DNA from 2 places in the Exiguobacterium oxidotolerans JCM 12280 genome. Region 2 is predicted to be linked to the other one. Evidence: a T-box and tRNA genes for the amino acid it is inferred to sense, from the RefSeq annotation. Region 2 holds a T-box; the other holds one or more tRNA genes.
The links. The T-box of region 2 lies ahead of ileS (isoleucine--tRNA ligase). A T-box ahead of a tRNA ligase gene usually reads a tRNA of that ligase, here a tRNA-Ile.
Positions count from the first base shown of each region.

Region 1: it has a tRNA-Ile gene. The T-box ahead of ileS (isoleucine--tRNA ligase) is inferred to sense a tRNA for this amino acid. The anticodon was not compared.

Region 1 is NZ_JNIS01000001.1:2,490,986-2,501,501, forward strand. Features, by position in the region: gene P403_RS0112580 (ABC transporter permease) at 1-95, shown strand, start outside; gene P403_RS0112585 (hypothetical protein) at 108-1,205, shown strand; gene P403_RS0112590 (EAL domain-containing protein) at 1,359-3,203, shown strand; gene P403_RS16295 (diguanylate cyclase) at 3,216-4,292, opposite strand; gene P403_RS0112600 (5' nucleotidase, NT5C type) at 4,420-4,998, opposite strand; gene ispG (flavodoxin-dependent (E)-4-hydroxy-3-methylbut-2-enyl-diphosphate synthase) at 5,092-6,201, opposite strand; gene P403_RS0112610 (hypothetical protein) at 6,384-6,857, opposite strand; gene P403_RS0112615 (Na/Pi cotransporter family protein) at 7,082-8,722, shown strand; tRNA gene P403_RS0112620 (tRNA-Met) at 8,844-8,917, shown strand; tRNA gene P403_RS0112625 (tRNA-Ile) at 8,930-9,003, shown strand; gene P403_RS0112630 (alpha-amylase) at 9,119-10,516, shown strand, end outside.
Region 2 is NZ_JNIS01000001.1:466,417-476,932, forward strand. Features, by position in the region: gene P403_RS0102480 (RluA family pseudouridine synthase) at 1-874, opposite strand, end outside; gene lspA (signal peptidase II) at 874-1,347, opposite strand; gene ileS (isoleucine--tRNA ligase) at 1,421-4,156, opposite strand; T-box leader at 4,215-4,441, opposite strand; gene P403_RS0102495 (DivIVA domain-containing protein) at 4,442-4,963, opposite strand; gene P403_RS0102500 (YlmH family RNA-binding protein) at 4,987-5,760, opposite strand; gene P403_RS0102505 (YggT family protein) at 5,760-6,032, opposite strand; gene P403_RS0102510 (cell division protein SepF) at 6,035-6,529, opposite strand; gene P403_RS0102515 (YggS family pyridoxal phosphate-dependent enzyme) at 6,560-7,231, opposite strand; gene pgeF (peptidoglycan editing factor PgeF) at 7,221-7,994, opposite strand; gene ftsZ (cell division protein FtsZ) at 8,077-9,237, opposite strand; gene ftsA (cell division protein FtsA) at 9,281-10,516, opposite strand, start outside.

The DNA of each region.
Region 1 (10,516 bases), 2.0 Mb from region 2:
AATACGTGACGTTGTATCTTGTCTTATTATCGATCGGCTTCTTCTATATCGGCTTTAGAAGCATTCGCTTAGTCCAAAACAAACTATCCGTTTAAGGGGGGAACATGATGCGACGCTTTCAATACTTAGTAATGTTACTCGTTATTTGTCTAGTGAGTTTGACGAGTTATTATGGTTATACGGCAACGATTCAAACGGCGGATTATACCGTCAAGCACATAACAGGAGATGTAAAGGGAACGAAGCTTGCGAAACTACATCTGGTTCTGCAGTCGACAGCGAAAGGTAAAAACGTCTATTCCGATGTATCGTTAGATGGGACAGTCAAAAAAAAGGGCGACAATTATCTTGAAGGAATACTTGGGAACAGAGAGTTTAACCCGATTCTAAAAACAGACGCCAAGGATTTTTTACGGGCGGATGAAACGCTCAGTGAAGATGACGACTATCTGTACGGGATCCGTACGGCTGAACAAGAACTGGAATTAAAGATGTGGGATAAACAGACGAAACGGCTGACGGAAATGACACTCCCGTTTCCTTCAAACGTTAAAACCGGATACGGGACAGGCAGCGTACGCGTCATCAGCCGGATGGATAAGACACTTTATATCCAAGTTGATGCGTACAGAAAAAATCACGAGACCAATCAACTGATGCAAGTCGACTATCAACAGAAAAAAATCAAGCCAGTCCGACTCGCTTCACCGGCAATCAAAAAGAACGAATTTAGAAACTACTTAACGGCCGGGCCGGATCGCGTCATCTATCTGCAACAATTCATTGATGAAAATCACGAGCAGGAAATACAGGGAACGTATTTTGAAGATGACGGGAAACAAGTCCGACCGATTGAGAAGTTAAATAAAACGAGTCAATCCTTCATTGCGATGGGCAACGGGAAACGATTGATCGCTTATAATGAAAATGAAGGAACAAACGAACTGCAATGGACCGTCTATGATACGGTGACGAAGCAAGTGACAAAGGACTTAATCAAGCTTGAAGCGGCGGAGAAAAAGGAGGGATCGATTAACGAATCATTTGCAGACAACCAGTTTTATTTCGTTTCCAAGATGAACGACTATGATTATCAAGTCCGTGTCGTCGATATCTTGTCAGGGGACGTCATCTATGTCGGACAGATTCGCGATAAAAATCAAGTGAAGTCAAGCTCCATCATCACCAGCTTTTTTGGATATTAAATCAAATTAGACATGTTCAGCTGTGTAAAAACAGGAGAACATGTCTTTTTCAGTAAAAAATTGACACATAACGTAAGACAGGAGTATCATCAAGCGGTGTCGAATAAAAAAATGACTACCTTAATGACGATCGGAAATGAAAGGAGGAGTCGTATGCCGCTTAGCACGACAAATGATACCACTGTCGCACAACAACACTGGATGGGAAACTTTGCGTTGTTCATGATGATAGCAGGGGCATTGATTTTTTTAGGGACGACGGATGACGTATTACAAAATGCGTATCTTAATCGCTCAATGATCGTCACATTGCTTTTAGTGATCGGGATAACGACGTTCATCATTAGTCGAAGTCATATCGCGTCAAAATATCAATCGCATCTCCTCTCCATCATGTTACTGATTGTGCCAATCATCTCGATTAATTTGCTACCATATGCTGCCGTCACAGCTTGGGCAAGTTGTTTTTTATTTTTAATGATTGCCTTGATCTCGTACAATCGGATTGTGATGTGGTATACGATTGTCGTCGTACTAGCGACGAATCTGTTTATCATGTTCAATACAACGACGACTATGGTGGAAATCGACTCTTCAGATCATGTCGCACGTCTCGGGATGGTTACGATTGGAATTTGTATTGCGCTGATCATCAATCATTTACACATACGAAATTTAAGTCAATTGCACTCGCTTGCTAATCAACTTGATGAGGCCGCAAAACGTGATCCGCAAACAGAATTACTGAATTTGCGTGGATTAGAAGATTTTTTTGATGATGCTAACCGCCAAGATTTACTGCTCGTCGGTATTCACCTTGAGAATTATTATGAATTGGCACGCTATTTTGGAGAAGACATACAAGCTCGTGTCTTGTTTGAATGCATCGAACGACTCCAGTCTTTACTTCCACCGTACTTAGCACTTGTGCGGATTGAAGGTGGGACGATTGGTGTCGTCATGGAAAAACCTGAAGGTGTTTCCTGTCATGATGAGATGGAGCTCCTTAGTCAAAAAATGTCTGCGCCCTATCAGATAGACCTCCATCAAATTTACGTCAATCTGTATATCGTGATTGATGACGGCGATACGTTGCAAAAAAGTTGGATGAAACGAGTCCAACAAGTTAATTCTGCGCTACAAGAATCCGTTCAAAATGATAAAAAAGTCATGTGCATCGATCAAACATGGCGCTGTGAACAAACATTACGTGTCGAAGCTGCGCGTGCCTTATCACTTGCTGAAGTCAATCGAGATTTTTATTTAGTCTATCAGCTACAGTACGATTCGAATCAACAGACCTTTGTTGGACTTGAAGCACTCGTTCGTTGGAAAACGGAGTTGTCTAAAGCGAATCAACCATCCGTCTTCATCCCGATTGCTGAAAAAAGTGACTTAATCATTCGTCTAGGCGAATGGATTTTTGAAGAAGGCTGTAAGACAAGAAAACGATTGATTGGTCTTGTGCCAGAGAATTTTACGGTGTCAGTGAATGTGTCACCACGCCAATTGACGAACGAATCGTTCATGCCCTTTATTGAACGGATGTTACTTAAGTATTCGCTTAAACCGCAACAAATCAAAATCGAGATTACGGAAAGTCGGTCGCTCGATTTTGAGAGCCAGCCGATTCTTCGGGCATTACGGCGGATAAAAACACTTGATTTTCCAGTGTCGTTAGATGACTTTGGAACAGGTCATGCTTCTTACCATGTCTTGGAACGGTTGTTACCTTTACGCCAATTAAAAATACCGAAACAGTTCATTGAGCAAATTGAAGAATCAGCAAAACGCCAGTCCATCCTTGAATCGATTTTCCAATTGACACGTTCGATGAATGTCGAGTGTATCGTCGAAGGGGTAGAGACAGGAGAAGAAGTTCGAATTGCAAAAGATATTGGCATTCATCTTTTTCAAGGTTACTTTTTTGCAAAACCAGTCTCGCTAACAGATATCATTCTTTTATTAGAAAGCAAAAATAAGGAAGCGATGGAATAAATCCACGCTTCCTTATTTATCGTATAACATGAACTGGTTACGGCCGTTTTCTTTTGCAGCGTAGAGTGCGGTGTCCGCTTGTTTAAAAACGATTCCGGCTGCCTGGTTTTTCGCGTAGGCGACACCGGCGGAAACAGTAATCGTCAAGGCGTGGTCTTGCATGACGAACGGTGTATCGGTGACGGATTGAACGAGTTGTCTTGCGAGTCGCGTCGGTGAAACCGTAAATGTATTCGGAATGACGACGATAAACTCTTCGCCACCGTAGCGGCCGACCGTGATACTATCCGGGCACTCCTGTGTGAGTAAAACGGAGAAATGGCGTAATACAGCATCTCCGACAGCATGACCATATTGATCATTGACTGCCTTAAAGTGGTCAAGGTCGAAGATGATCACACCCCAAGGTGCCTTCGCTTCTACAAGAGCCTGTACTTTTTCCATGATAACGTGACGGTTCGCGAGGCGCGTCAGTTCATCGGTCGAAGCCAGATAGGACTGGTACGCGTAGAGAACGAAGTGTCCTTGTAACATATGTGAAAGATGATAAAAAAGAATCGAGGCGCCAATTGTGATTGAGAAATAAGGCAAAAAAATCGTCTGCCATGCATGAGGATGTGAAGGACCGAGCAACATGCGTAAGAGAACCAAGGTAGAGCCTATCGTTACAATTACAGTGAAGAGTCGCCCTTTATGTTTGATGAGTTGAGCACAGAGGATGATAAGCACGGTAAATCCGGTCAGCATCACTAGAGAATTTTGTAAGGCACTAACGGATTCACCCCCACTGATGAGGACACGATACAGCAGTAAAATAATTCCTGTCGTCACAATGCTGACTGGCCCCCCGTATAGAGCGGATAGAGCGAGCGGCAGCAGTCGTAAATCAATCAATGATCCATTGATTGAGATGGAGTTATGCATCAGTAAAATGCCGGTTAAACCATTTGCTAAACCAAAATACAAGCGCGTTGAACGCTTGGAGTCATACTGGATCGGGAGTCGATTTCGCATCAAATAAAATGTGACAGATAGTATTAAAAATATAATGCATATGTTCGTGAAAAAAATATTCAACGTCGATAACATAAAAAAATCCTTTCAGCTAATAGAAGATGACTCGAGACAAAACGTAACGAATTCATGATAATTGTACGATAACGTAGACGGATTATGTATAAAAAATGGAAAAAAAACAGCCGGATAAGGCTGTTTTTTAACGGATTGGAGCGAATTTATAAATCGTTTGAACGGCTTCATCCCAAGAAGAAACACGAATGATGTTCTCTGGAAGTGCTTTTCGATTGTAAGGAGCATCGAACAAAATAACTGGAATTGACGTATCTTCCGCAATTTGTAACGCATTCTCTAATCGATCCTCCATGAATAAATCGAGTGATAGATCACGTACAACTTGAACCTTGTCATGCGACCCGGTCATGATGAGCGAGTCGAGTGGTAACTCATGGCGCGCAATCCATTCTTCCGTAACCGGTCGAACGATTTCTGAGCGTGCCGTTACGTAGTGCAAATCAAAATGTTGACGTAATTCCCATAAATGTTTTTGGACAAATGCCTGAGGCGTAGATTCTCGATAAATACCGAGCTCATGACCAGACTTGACCATGAATTCCCAAAACTCGATTTGTCCCATATCCGTATACGTATGCAATTCATATTCGGATGCCATTTCGAAGTCAATCGAAGTTCCTAAATACTTGTTCATATAGTTAAAACATGAAGACGGGTGCGTAATCGTCCCATCGATATCGATGCCGATTTTCAATTGGATCACCTGCGTTCCTTAAATTTCTGTCATTAGTATAACATAGTCGAAAAACGGATATGAAAAGAACCCTCTTCAATTAAAAAGAGGGCTCTTCAACAATTAAACTTGGTTGGCTTTCGCCGCTTCTTTTTCTGCTTCTTTTTCAAGAACGATTGCATCAATTTCTTTTTTCAATTCTTCGACCATCGTCGCTTCAGGTACTTTACGGATAATTTCTCCGTGGCGGAACAGAAGCCCTTCGTTACGTGCTCCGGCAATTCCGATATCCGCTTCACGTGCTTCACCAGGACCGTTGACGGCACAGCCGAGTACAGCAACTTTGATGTTGACTTGAATCTTATCGATATAATCCTCGATTTCTGCCGCAATCGCCATCAAGTCGATTTCAATCCGACCGCATGTTGGGCAAGAAATCAATGTCGCTGCGTTTGCTGCGAGACCAAATGATTTCAAGACTTCTTTTGCGACTTTTACTTCTTCGACCGGGTCAGCTGATAGTGAGACACGGACCGTGTTCCCGATACCACGTGAAAGAATCGCACCGAGACCGGCAGCGGATTTCAGTGAACCAGTGCGTAAAGGACCTGACTCCGTGATACCGACATGAAGTGGGTAGTCAAATGATTCAGATGCTAACTGATAAGCTTCAAGCGCAAGCTGAACGTCAGATGCTTTAAGCGAAACAATGATGTCATGGAAGTCAAGGTCTTCAAGAATCTTAATGTGGTGTAAGGCACTTTCGACCATACCACGTGCTGTTGGGTATCCGTATTTCTCAAGAATATGTTTCTCGAGTGAACCAGCGTTGACACCAATCCGGATTGGAATGTTTTTAGCTTTTGCAGCTGTGACGACCGCTTCAACTTTTTCGCGACGTCCGATGTTACCCGGGTTGATCCGGATTTTGTCGACGCCAGCTTCGATTGCCATGAGCGCAAGTTTATAGTTGAAATGAATGTCGACGACAAGCGGAATGTTGATTCGGCTTTTGATTTCAGCGAGCGCAAGTGCGTCACGTTCTTCTGGACAAGCAACGCGGACGATTTGGCATCCGGCTTCTTCAAGTCGTAAGATTTCAGCGACAGTCGCTTCGACGTCGTGTGTTTTAGTTGTCGTCATACTTTGAATGATGACTTCATTATTTCCACCAATGACAAGGTCCCCAACACGAACGGGACGAGTCTTAGAGCGATGGACCATTTTCGGCATATCGAAAATCTCCTTTTGTGGCATAGCGCCATATTGTGTAAGTTTACCTTCTCTATCATATCGAACTATTCCCTAAAAATCGAGAAACAAGAACGAATTTCGAACATTTACAATTCTTTAATAGAAATAAGTAACTGTCAATCCGCCGGTAGACGGAGCTGAGACGAAGAAGTAACGCGGAATTACGATTTCGGATGCGTATTTTTTTTTCGGTTCCGTGCTGAGAAAACGGGCAGTAAAGAATAAATGAAGTGACCGACTAATAGGAGCGTCACCCCAAGTGCTGAGAATCCGAGCTGATAACAGAGGACGCCGACTGGAAAGCTCCATAAGTTAGCAGCAACCGTATACGGAAAAACTTGCCGGTACGCCCATGGTCTTGGGAGGATCCAGGCGATCAACCAACGATTCAAATACGACATCAATAGAAGAAACAGTAACAGCGCGATGGCGACGAAAATGAAATGGAGCATAAACCAGACGATGAATGGAACCGTTTTGACGATAAATATACTGTCGATGACTGTCGTCCAAAATGAAATCCACGCTAATCCACAAAAATAAAGGGAGACATCAGCTAGGCGAGTCTTTAAAAAAGAACGGTTTGGAACTAAGGTGGTTTGTAAATAATTAATAAATTGTCTTAAAAAAACCATGATAACACTCTTTTCTCTGTTTCATAACAGTGGTGTAGTGGGGAGTAAAATGCTTTAAATAAAGGGTTTTAACTGTTTTGGTACAGGTTAATAAAACCTTAACATTCAAATGTTGATAAAACTATTTACAAGTTCAACGGACCTTTACATAATAGGAGAGGTTGAAACAATAAAATCTTAACAAAAAATCAATCCCACTTTTTTAGATATGAGGAGATGAAACGATGAATTATGATTTGCAGGAAATGATTTTCACTTTTATTGGTGGACTCGGTATTTTCCTATTCGGTATTAAGTATATGGGAGATGGGCTCCAAAAAACAGCAGGGGACCGACTTCGTTACATTTTAGACAAATACACATCGAACCCGTTACTCGGAATTCTTGCTGGTATTGTCGTCACAGTCTTGATTCAATCATCGTCAGGTACGACCGTCATCGTCGTTGGACTCGTCAGCGCGGGTCTGATGAATTTACGTCAAGCGATCGGTGTCGTCATGGGAGCGAACATCGGAACAACGATCACGGCCTTCATCATCGGCTTTAACGTCAAGGAAGCAGCCCTTCCTGCAATCGCGCTTGGTGCGTTTCTCATCTTCTTCTTCAATAAAGAACGGATTCAATACATCGGACAAATTTTCTTCGGTTTCGGTGCCTTGTTCTATGGTTTGACTTTAATGGGAGATGGCATGAAGCCACTTCAATCAAGTGAATGGTTCCGTGAACTGACAATTTCGATGTCAGACAATCCGTTACTCGGTGTGTTCGTCGGGACGGTCTTTACGTTCCTTGTCCAGTCGTCCTCTGCGACGATTGGTATTTTGCAGGAGCTATACTCTGGTGGCATGATCGATATCAAAGCAGCCCTCCCGATTTTATTCGGGGATAATATCGGAACAACGATCACGGCAGTACTCGCAGCACTCGGTGCATCGATTGCCGCAAAACGGACAGCAGCAGCACACGTCATCTTCAATATCGTCGGTACGATTATTTTCTTAGTCGCCTTACCTTTGTTCTCGACATTCATTGCTTGGATCACAGGTGTACTCGATCTTGAACCGAAAATGCAAATTGCCTTTGCGCACGGTACGTTCAACGTTGTCAACACGTTGATTCAATGTTGGTTCATCGCACAAATTGCATGGCTCGTTAAAAAGGTCGTTCCAGGAACGGATACGACAGTCGATTCAAAACCACGTCACTTGGATCAAAACATCTTGAACCAATCGTCTTCACTTGCGTTGAACCAAGCGAAAATGGAAGTCTTGCGGATGGGTGAGTTCTCAAAAGAAGCACTCGGTAAAGCACATCGCTACACGCAATCACATGATAAAAAAGATGTTTCTGACGCTGGTCAGATTGAATATGCAATCAACCACTTGAACACGGAAGTCACGAACTACCTTGTTAAAGTGGCGGCGAACGATCTCTCTGAACGTGAATCGAACGACCACTCGCTTTTAATGCATGCCGTCAATGACTTCGAACGAATTGGTGACCACGTCGAAAACGTAATTGAACTCGTTGACTTCCAAATCGTCAATCGGATTGAGTTTACCCCGAAAGCGAAAAAAGAGTTGGATGAAATGTACGTTCTAACACAAAAAATCGTCGATACGGCAATCAAAGCTGTTGAGCGTGATGATGTTTCATTAGCACGCCAAGTCCTTGAATTAGAAGGAAAACTCGATTCACTTGAACGGTCATTCCGTAAACACCATGTCTTACGGGTCAATGCTGGGGAGTGTACTGGTCAAGCGGGTATGATTTTCGTTGATCTGTTATCGAACCTCGAACGGATTGGTGATCATGCCGTCAATATTACAGATTTAGTACTTGAACAACGTTCGGGAACGGCTTGAGTAAAATAAAAATAAACGGGAGGGATTTCTGTAAAGAAGTCCCTCTTTATTTTCGCGAAATAATTTATTGACATTTTAGATGCTTTCCATTAATCTAATTGTAGTTGTTTTAATTCATTATGGCGGTGTAGCTCAGCTGGCTAGAGCGTACGGTTCATACCCGTGAGGTCGTGGGTTCGACTCCCTCCGCCGCTACTATTTACTTAAGGACCCTTAGCTCAGCTGGTTAGAGCTGACGGCTCATAACCGTCCGGTCGCAGGTTCGAGTCCTGCAGGGTCCATTTAAGAAACGCACACTCCTGTTTAGGGGTGTGCGTTTATTTTTGTTCTCTTGGGGAATATTAAAGATATTGTAATAATATTCATACTATAGTAATTGAGGGAGAGCGAAGAGAGATGGAACGTAACCATACAATGATGCAGTTTTTCGAGTGGCATGTAGAAAATGATGGGAAGCATTGGCAACGTTTAAAAGAGAGAGCGCCGGAGCTTCGTGCTGCAGGCATCACATCTGTTTGGATTCCACCAGCTTCTAAGGGACAATCAGATGAAGACACAGGGTATGGGATATACGATGTTTATGATTTAGGTGAGTTTGATCAAAAAGGAACGGTTCGGACGAAATACGGGACGAAAGACGAACTACTTGAAGCCATTCAAGTGGCACATGAAAATGAAATCGCCGTTTATGCCGATGTCGTCATGAACCATAAGGCGGCAGCAGATGAACTGGAGACGATCAATGTCGTTGAGGTACATCCGGAAGATCGGTCGAAAGAAATTTCAGAAGAATTCGAAATCGATGCCTGGACAAAATTCACTTTCCCGGGACGTGACGGGAAGTATTCTGATTTTGTATGGAATCATGAGTTCTTTAACGGGACGGATTTTGATGCGCGAGAAGAAAGAACCGGCGTCTTCAAAATCTCCGGAAAAAATAAAGACTGGAACGACCAAGTCGATAGCGAATTCGGGAACTATGATTACTTGATGTTTGCGAACATCGATTACAATCATCCTGAAGTCCGTCAAGAGATGATCGATTGGGGACATTGGTTTAAAGATACACTTAATTGCCAAGGATTCCGACTTGATGCAATCAAGCATATCAATTACGAATTCGTCAATGAATTCGCGAAATCAATGATGGGTGAAAATCCAGAAGATTTTTATATGGTCGGTGAATTTTGGAAGTCAGACTTAGATGATTGTCGTCACTTCTTAGATAGCGTCGACTATACAATCGATTTGTTCGATGTTCCACTTCATTATAAATTTCATGAAGCTTCAGAACAGGGCGAAGAATTTGATTTAACGACACTTTTCGCAGATACACTCGTTGAGTCGCATCCGACGAATGCTGTTACGTTCGTCGACAACCATGATTCGCAACCAGGTGAATCGCTTGAGTCATGGGTCGATGATTGGTTTAAACAACATGCTTATGCATCCGTTCTCCTGCGCAAAGACGGTTATCCTTGCGTCTTTTACGGTGATTATTATGGTATCCAGGGACCGCATCCCGTCGAAGGGAAAAAAGAGATGATTGATGCATTGCTGTACGCCCGTTACTATAAAGCCTACGGGAAACAAGAAGATTATCTCGATGATCCGCACTGTGTCGGTTGGGTCCGTCACGGAGTCGAAGAGTTCCCGAATTCAGGCTGTGCCGTATTGCTCTCAAATGCTGACATGTGTGAAAAACGGATGTTCGTCGGAGAAGACCGTGCTGGAGAAGAATGGTTCGACTATACGAACCATCAAGAAGAGCCTGTCGTGATTGATGAAGAAGGA
Region 2 (10,516 bases):
CTTCTGGGAGTGGTGCTTCGAACGATAACCATTCGCCAGTCCGTGGATGTTCGAATCCGAGAACCGCTGCGTGTAGCGCTTGCCCGTTCATCTTCATCGTCTTCCGCGGTCCATATTTCGGATCACCTGCGAGCGGGAATCCGATATAGCGCATGTGGACACGAATTTGGTGAGTCCGTCCTGTTTCGAGTTTACACTCAACGACCGTAAAGCCTTCATACCGATCGAGGACACGGAAATGCGTGACCGCTGCTTTTGAGTTTTTGTCCGTGACCGTCATCCGTTGACGGTCATTTTTATCACGACCGACCGGTGCTTCAATCGTTCCGAGTTCATGGGGAATCTCGCCATGGACAAGCGCGATATAAAGACGTTCCGTCGTCTTATCTTTTAATTGTTGCGCAAGCGATTCATGGGCTAAATCATTTTTAGCGACCATCAAGAGACCCGATGTATCTTTATCGATCCGGTGAACGATTCCTGGTCGTTTGACCCCATTGATGCCTGAGAGGTCTTGACAGTGATGGAGCAACGCATTAACGAGTGTTCCTGACACATGTCCTGCTGCCGGGTGAACGACCATGCCTTTTAGTTTATTGATGACGATGACATCACTGTCTTCGTAAACGACATCTAGCGGAATGTCTTCCGGTAAGATTTCGAGTTCGACGGCTTCCGGGATATGCACGGTGATGCTTTCCGTTCCCGTCATCTTATAGTTCGGTTTCACGATGCGTCCGTCTACTTCGACGTGCCCCGCCTTTAACCAGTCTTGCACTTGCGAACGCGACCACTCTTGTTGTTCAGCCAACCATTTATCGATTCGCCCTGTCGCGCCTTTTGCTTCGACCGTCCATACTTGTTGTTCATTCATTAATCAATCGTTCCCTTCTTCGTCAAACGCTCTTCGAACATGACGCTAATCAGCATCAAAATCACTCCAAATGTCAAGCAGACGTCTGCGACATTAAAGATCGGAAAATTATAGCCGAACGGATAAAAGTGTAAGAAATCAACGACTTCCCCACGCGCCATCCGGTCAATGAAATTTCCGATCGCTCCACTCAGTAGTAAAGCGACACTCCAAGCAAATACTTTGTTTTTTGTTCCTTCTTTGTACAGAAAATAAATCAGACCCACAACGACGAGAACCGTCACGATGAAGAAGAAGCCGAATTTTCCTTCAAGCATTCCCCATGCCGCTCCACGATTGCGGTATGAATTGAGATAAAAGAAATTTGGAATGACTTCAATCACTTGACCAATCGTCATCTGCTGGATGACGATCCATTTTGTCAATTGATCCACTCCTACGAGTAAAGCAGCAATCACTAAGTAAAGCCACATTCTGTTTTCCCCCACATCAAAAAATAATGAGGGGCAGCTACGAAGTCGCAGTAGCCGCCCCTCCCCTTATTCATTATAAAGAATTGACGACCGCAGTACAACGAGGACAAAGTGTCGGATGAGCCGGATCTTGACCAAGTTCAGTCGAATATGTCCAGCAACGTTCACATTTCTCGCCGTCCGCTTTTAAAACAGTGATTGCCGTCGTCTCATAGTTACGTTCTGCCGAGTCGACAAAATCGATGTGTGAGACTTGAAGCAGTTGTTCAAGATGGTCGATTGTCGCAAGCAATGCTTTCGTTTCGTCATTCGGTGCGAGCTCGAGTTTGGCTTCGAGCGTTTTCCCGACGAGCTTCTCTGCCCGCGCTTCTTCAAGCGCCTTCAAGACATCATCGCGGAAGACGAGGAACGCGTTCCATTTCGCGATCAATGCAAGTCCTTCTTCCGATACGTCGACTGCTTCCGGTAGATCCGTCAAGAAGATACTTGCCGTCTCGACACCAGGAACGAATTCCCATGCTTCGTCTGCCGTATGCGGTAAGACAGGTGCCATCAATTGTAACAATGTCACGACGGTATCATACATGACCGTTTGCACGGCACGACGCGCCGGTGCATCTGCTTGTTCGATATACAAGATGTCTTTCGTGTAGTCGAGGTAGAACGAAGACAGGTCAAGGACACAGAAGTTATGCAACAGTTGGTAAACTGCCATGAAATCGTACGCATCATAGGCTTTTTTGACTTTGCCGACTAATTGATCGAGCTTCGTCCGCATGAAACGGTCTGCTTCCGGTAAATCTTCAAACGCAACACGATGTGCCGTGTGATCGAATTGATCGAGGTTTCCGAGCAGGAAACGGACCGTGTTCCGGATTTTACGGTATGATTCTGACACTTGTTTAAAGTTGTCCATCGATGCCCGAACATCTGATTGATAATCGACTGACGCAACCCACAGACGAAGAATCTCAGCACCGAATTGTTGCATGATTTGGATTGGGGCAATCGTATTCCCGATCGACTTCGACATCTTCCGTCCTTGACCGTCTAATACGAAACCATGACTGACGACTGCTTTATACGGTGCTTTTCCAGTTGTCGCAACAGCTGTCGACAGCGATGAGTTGAACCAGCCACGGTATTGATCCGAACCTTCGAGGTAAAGATCAGCCGGACGCTCGAGTTCTGGACGCGTCGCCAGCACACCGGCATGTGACGAGCCGGAATCGAACCAGACATCCATGATGTCTGTTTCTTTTTTGAACTGACCATTCGGACTTGCCGGGTGCGTAAAGCCTTCCGGCAATAAGTCGATTGCTTCGCGTTCGTACCAAACGTTCGAACCGTGTTCTGCGAACAAGTTCGCGATGTGGTCGATTGTTTCCGGTGTAACGATTTCTGTTCCGTCTTCTGCATAGAAGATTGGAAGTGGCACGCCCCATGCCCGTTGACGCGAGATGACCCAGTCGCCACGATCTTTAAACATGTTGTGCAGACGTGTTTCTCCCCATGCCGGTACCCACTGAACATCTTTGATTTCTTCGAGGATTTCCGCACGGAAGTCTTTAATCGACGCGAACCATTGTGGTGTTGCCCGGAAGATGACCGGTTTTTTCGTCCGCCAGTCGTGCGGATACGAGTGTTTGATGAAAGATAGTTTCAACAATGCGCCCGCTTTTTCTAACGCAAGACCGACTTCTTTATTCGCATCTTCATAGAACATGCCTTCGAATCCCGGTGCTTCCGCCGTCATGACCCCTTTATCATCGACCGGGCAGAGGACGTCGAGTCCGTATGCTTGTCCGATGCGATAGTCATCTTCCCCGTGTCCAGGTGCCGTGTGCACGACGCCGGTTGCTTCCGCCGTAACATGATCACCGAGCATGACGAGTGATTCACGGTCGTAGAGTGGGTGTTTGGCTTTCATGTATTCGAAATCTGCTCCATTGAAGACACGACCGACTGTCGCTTCTTCCCATCCGAGTGCCTCGATGACTTCAGGAACAAGCGCCTCTGCGACGATGTAACCTTTTCCTTCGTACTCGATCCGGGCATACGTGAGTTCCGCACTGACAGAGATTCCGAGGTTTGCAGGAATCGTCCACGGCGTCGTCGTCCAGATGACGAAGTGATCGGTTGGCTCTAAGATGTTATTTCCTTCTAAGACAGGGAACGCAACATAGATGGCAGCAGAACGTTTATCATGGTATTCGATTTCTGCTTCTGCCAGTGCCGACTCAGAAGAAGGTGACCAGTAGACTGGTTTTTTTCCTTTATAGATATAGCCTTTGTTCGCCATGTCACCGAAGAGGCGAATTTGCGCCGCTTCAAATTCCGGTTGGAGCGTGATGTATGGATTATCATAATCACCGAGAACACCTAAACGCTTAAACTGTTCACGCTGATGATCGACTTGTTCGAGCGCATATTTCGCACACAATTCGCGGAATTCAGCGACAGACATCGTCTTCCGGTCGACGCCTGATTTTTGGAGCGCTGTTTCAATCGGTAACCCATGTGTATCCCAACCCGGTACGTACGGTGAACGGAAACCATTCATCGATTTGTAACGGACGACGATATCTTTTAAGACTTTGTTTAATCCGTGCCCCATGTGGATATCACCGTTTGCGTATGGTGGTCCATCATGAAGGATGAAGGTTGGTTTTCCAGCATTTTTTTCTTGAACTGCTTGATATAAGTTCATCTCGTTCCAACGTGCCTGCATGTCTGGCTCACGTTTCGGCAAGTTACCTCGCATTAGAAATTCAGTTTTCATCATCAATAATGTATCTTTGTACTCCATCTGGCATTCCCTCACTTCTTTTAATTTAACATACAAAAAAAGCCAAACACATCCCTGGTATAGGGACGAGCTTGGCTTGAACTCGCGGTACCACCCTACTAGTAGTTCAACCGTACGAACTACCACTTAAGAGCCCGATAACGGGGGCGAATCGGTGCGACTTACTTAATGGTTCAGTCTCACACTCGAAGGGGATATCCATTCTCACTTACTGTTCGGGCTCACACCAGTCCCCGATTCGCTTGCAGCAGTCTGAGTAAGACCTGTCCTTGTCATTGATTTAAGTTATATGACATCGTCGTCATTATACGCAACTGCAGGAATCTCGTCAAGCGCACCACGCGTCGAGCTATCAAACGCATCCCAGTCGTGACTCGTCAATAATTCCATCTGCGCATCAATCAAGACTTTAAAACGATTACGGTACAATTCGATTTTCTTACGCATCTGTTCGACTTCAAAGTCTGTCCGTTGCGCTCGACGCTGTGCAGAGTCTTGCAGTTGTTCCGCTTCCCGCTCGGCCTGTTTTAAAATCAAGCTTGCTTCTTTCGTCGCATTGGCTTTGACTTCTTCTCCTGCTTCTTGGGCGACGATGATTGACTTGTTTAACGTCTCTTCCATCGAACTGAAGTAATCGACACGCGATTGCATGTTTTGAATCACTTCTTGCTGTTGACGGTTTTCCCGCAACAACATTTCAAAATCCTTGATGACTTGATCAAGAAATTCGTTGACCTCATCCTCGTCATAGCCGCGAAACTTACGTGTAAATTCCTTATTATGAATATCAAGTGGCGTCAATGGCATGATGAAATCCTCCTCAGCATTTTTTAACCTTTTAATAATCCGTACTGCAATTTAATCCGGTCGCGTTTCGTCGACCCTAAGATGGCCGTCAATTTGACGCGGCCTGTTCCACGAAGCGAAAGCAAATCGCCTTCTTCAAGCATGAAGCTTGGATCTTCGACGATTTTATAATTCACTTTGCTTTCCCCTTGTTTAATCAAACTTTGTGCTTTTTGTCTCGAAAAACCAAGCACTTCGCTGACGACAGTATCAAAGCGGAGCGAACTGACGAATCCAAGTTCTTCTTGCCATTCCTGTTCTTTGATCTTCAATTGGTCTTCTAGTTCGACGCGAGATAAACGAATTTTCGTTTTCCCTGCCCGCTCGACGTTGACTTCGATATAAGAAGCAACGTCTTCTGCGACTGCGAACTGAACGACTTGATCTTGAATGACGACGTCACCGAACTTGCCGCGTTTCAGACCGACGTTTAAGAGCGTACCTGTTACTTGTCGATGCGATAGTTCAACGAATTTTGTAGGATAATGAATACGATAGATGGCAATATCAAAGTCGCTCGCATCAAGTTCGTAGTAATCAGGCGCAATTAGTGCCCGCTGTCGCTCTGCCCCTTCGAAACCGCCCTCAAAAAAGAGGGCACATTTCGTTCCGACGAGTTCACGTGTGATTTGCTGTTCGCGTGGGTCAAGAAAATCTGTCAATTTAAACGTATAGGTCGCTTCGACATGGTCGATCCAGTTTAAGACAAGATCGACGAACTCCCGCTCATGTCCGCGATAGTGATCATAGACGCTCATTAGAAGAAGATTGCTCGAATGCCTGACTGTGCTAAGTTCAACACTAAAAAGGCAACGATTGGTGAGATGTCAAGCATACCTCCGATGGGCGGGATGATCCGTCGGAAAGGCGCGAGGAACGGTTCGACTAACATCGCTAATACTTGTCCGAATCTTGACTCTCGTGCGTTCGGGAACCATGAAAGTAAAATATAAGCAATCATGACATAGCTATAATATTGGAGTAACGTACCCAATGTACGCCCAATCGCGTACATAACTTGTGAATCCATGTTTACCACCCCTTATGATTGATATCATCTTCTCCAAGTAGATTTGAAATACTACCTGCGAGCTCGACGTTGTTTGGCACACAGAGGAGCGTGTTTTGACTGATTGTCGTGATCGTACCATCGAGTGCAAAGACGACGCCTGAAAGAAAATTAATCATTTGCCGTGATTGATCTTTTGACATGCGTTGCATATTAACGATGACCGCACGATTTTGACGGAGATGCTCCCCAATTTCTTGTGCTTCATTGAAGACACGCGGCTCACTTAAAATGACTTGTGATTTTGCTTTTTTCGTATGAATCGGAACGATATTCGATTGACGCACAGGGTCCTCCTTTTGAGTAACACTCGGGGTAGATTCCTCGTAGTACTCTTCATACTCTTGCTCTGCAGTACCTCTACCTTTATTTATTGTAGCATCATTTTCATATTCAAGTTCGTCTAAATCGTCTGTGTTCCCAAGAAACAGATGTTGCATTTTCGATTTGAATCCCATTTCGATTCTCCTTTCAACTTCTTCTACGTTTTATGGTTGGACGAGGACCGTACCGATTCTGACGTGTGTCGCCCCTTCTTCAATCGCAATCTCATAATCAGACGACATCCCCATCGATAATTCCGTACAGGGGGCGTAAGACAGGTTTCGTGCTGCTACTTCGTCTCGTAAGACACGTAAAGCACGGAAAACGGACCGCACTTCCTCTTGATTTTCTGTCAATGGTGCCATCGTCATGAGTCCAATCACACGAACTTTTGGATATTGACCGATTTCATGTAGAAAGGAATGAATGTCTTCTGCGGAGATACCTTGTTTCGAAGCTTCACCCGAGACATTGACTTGAACAAAACAATCGATAGGACGTTTTGCACGTTTATTGATTTCTTCCGCTAAATGCAAACGATCGAGTGAGTGAAGCACATCGATTTGATCGATGATTTGACGTACTTTTCGCGACTGCAGTGTCCCGATGAAGTGCCACTCACAGGCTTCACGCCCAAGTGCTGCTTGTTTTTCTGACAAACCCTCCGGACGATTTTCACCTAGCGCCGTTATACCTGCTTCTAACAGCTCAGAGGCAACTTGACTTGAAACTGATTTCGTCACGCCAATCAGTTGTACCTGCTTTTTTTGAAAACTCTTTTCACTCGCTTGTTGCATCTTTTGTTGGACAAGTTGAACATTTTCATTAATCGACATGTAATGACTCCTTTACGATCAAGCTCGCGAAACGACCTTGGTGGTCCCCATGACGGTAAGAGAAATAGTCATCTGCTTGGCAATGCGTACAAATTCCTGCATCAATGATGTCACCTAATCCACTTCGCTCTGCTAATGTAGCATTCGTCTGCTGAAGAGAAAGCATCGCTTTCCCGTTTTCTTTCATTGTGTAGGGCGTATCTTCAAGACCAAGTCTGTCAATTGCTTCAAGGACAGGTTGGTCGACCTCATAACAACATTCACGAATCGATGGTCCGATGACCATTTGAATCGAGGAGCGATCTGCCCCTGCTGCTTCCATTTGAGCAACGGTCGCTTCGACGATATTCGCGACTGTTCCACGCCATCCGGCATGCGTATTCGCAATGATTCCTGTCGTCGGATCACAGAACACGAGCGGTACACAATCCGCGAATAACATGGCGAGCAATACATTCGCATCCGTCGTCACCAATCCATCTGTACCCTCGATTGTTGTTCCATAATCCAGTGCACCTCGTCCAGAATCTAGCGTCGTCACTTGTTCGACATGGTTCCCGTGAACCTGTTCTGCCCAAACTGAATTTTCGAGCGATAAATCGAGTTGACGGGCGATGACTTGCCGGTTTTGAATGACACCATCGCGATTGTCATTGACATGCAATCCAAGATTGCCAATACCATGCGGTGCTGAAAATTTTGTAGTGAATGCCGCGCGCACTGTACCGGTCGGTGTATCCCACTTTATCCATTGACCAAACATCATTTCACATCCCTTTCAAAAAAAGAGGTGCCGCTTACGCGACACCTCTTTGTCTAGCAGTCGTGTCTTGGAAAAAATCGGATTAACGATTGTTCCGACGAAGGAATGATGGAATGTCCATCGTTTCTTCAACATCTGACCCTTTTGCTGGTTCTGGATTCGAGCTGACAGGTGTCTCTTCGACTTGTGGTTTCGGCTCCTCAGTCGCAGCAGGAGTTGGAGTCGCCTGCTTTTTCTTGAGTAAGTTTTTCATCATTTCTTGAGCAGATGGAATCTCGAAATCGAGTGGCTCGTTTTCGAACTCTGTTGCGATGACGGTAACGATGATTTCATCTTCCAAGTTATCATTGATAACAGAACCGAAAATCAAGTTTACTTCTTCATCTGCTGCACTTTGAACGATTTGAGCAGCTTCCGTTACTTCATATAGACTGAGGTTCGCACTACCTGTGATGTTCATTAAGACACCTTTTGCACCTTCAATCGATGTTTCAAGCAATGGACTTGAAATGGCTTTCTTCGCAGCTTCCGTTGCACGGTGTTCACCTGTCGCAACACCAACACCCATCAGGGCAGAACCTTTTTCGGTCATGATAGTCTTAACGTCTGCAAAGTCTAAGTTGATTAAACCAGGAACAGCGATTAAGTCTGTGATCCCTTGAACCCCTTGACGAAGGACATTATCTGCTTCTTTGAATGCTTCGAGCATCGGCGTGTTACGATCAACGATTTCAAGTAATTTATCATTCGGAATGACGATTAACGTATCAACTTTTTCTTTAAAGTTTTGAACACCCGATACGGCGTGTTGCATCCGTTTGCGTCCTTCAAACATGAATGGTTTCGTTACGACACCAACAGTCAAGGCACCGATTTCTTTCGAAATTTCAGCGATGACTGGCGCAGCACCAGTTCCTGTCCCGCCACCCATACCTGCAGTGACGAAGACCATGTCCGCACCTGACAAAATCTCTGTCAACTGTTCACGGCTTTCTTCTGCCGCTTTCTTACCGATTTCTGGGTTCGCACCTGCACCTAAACCGCGTGTCAGCTTTGCACCGAGTTGGAGCTTCACATCTGCCTGCGACATGTTGAGTGCTTGTGCATCTGTATTGACGGCGATGAATTCTACGCCTTGTACACCATGTTCAATCATTCGGTTGACGGCGTTTGAACCACCGCCACCTACGCCGATGACCTTAATTTTAGCTACTTGGTCCATCATTTCATCAAAATGCAACATAAAAGGGGCCCCCTAATTTTTTATACTCATTGTATTTTAGTCATTAACCAAAAAACTTTTCAAAGAAACTACTGAATGATTTACGCTCTTTTGGAGGTTGTTCCTGTTGCGTTCGTTCTTCGCGTGCTGGAGACGGTGTCGGGTTCGTAAGCAGTTGTTCTTGTTCACGATTTTGCGCCACGACTTCCTTCTCGTCCGCACGATCAAATCCTGATTTCGAAACCGTACTTCTTGAGAGTACATAGCGTAACATGCCAGCTGCCACAGCGTACTTCGGATTACGAATGCCTAGGCTAGCCGGTTGGTAAACGTTGACGTTCTGGTTGAAAATCCGTTTTCCTAGCTGATCGATTCCAGGAAGCGAAGAACTTCCACCGCAGAGGATGATGCCACTATTCATTTGTGGATGACCAGCCTGCGTCATCCGTTTTTGAATCATCTCGAAGATTTCTTCGAGGCGTGCCTCTAAAACGAAACCGATCTCAGGTTGCGGCTCAAAACGATGCTCCCCATTAATCGTTACGTAGGATACCTTTTCTTCAGGATCCCCTAACGATTCAAGCGCCACTCCGTATTCTTCCTTCGCAAGTTTTGCATCTTGGTACTTACAATTCATCTTATACGTTAAGTCACGTGTCAGATGATCGCCACCATAAGGTAACGTCGTCGAGTAAACGAGATCGTTTTTTTCATAAATCGACAATGCCGTTGTCTCATGTCCAATATCGATGATGCCGACGCCGAGCTCGAGTTCATCGATTGATGCCGCGATTCTTGAAACAGCTAAGCTTTCAAGTACGTATCCTGCAAGCTCTAGACCAGCCCGTTCAATTGAACGTTTAATGCTATGTAGGATCGTTTTCGCTCCAATGATCAACTTCCCTGTCACTTCTAGACGATAGCCAATCATACCACGTGGATCCGTGATTTCTGTTTGTTGGTCGACCGTAAACGTTTTCGGTAGTACATCGACAACACTTAATTCGTTCGGAATGCGCATGACCATTGCGGAGTGTAGGACGTCTTTGACGTCGTCATCCGTAATTTCATTGTCTTCGCCTTTAATTGAAGTCATCCCTTGACAATCCTTGACTTGAATGTGTTCTCCAGAAATTGCTACATATACTTCACCAATCGGTTCACCGAGTGTCCGTTCCACTTCAGCGACCGCTTGTTTAATGGCATTGACTGTTTGGTCGATATCGACGATGACACCACGTTTGACACCGGCAGATGGTGCTGAACCCTCCGCTAACACGTTCAGTGTCCCGCCGAGTAG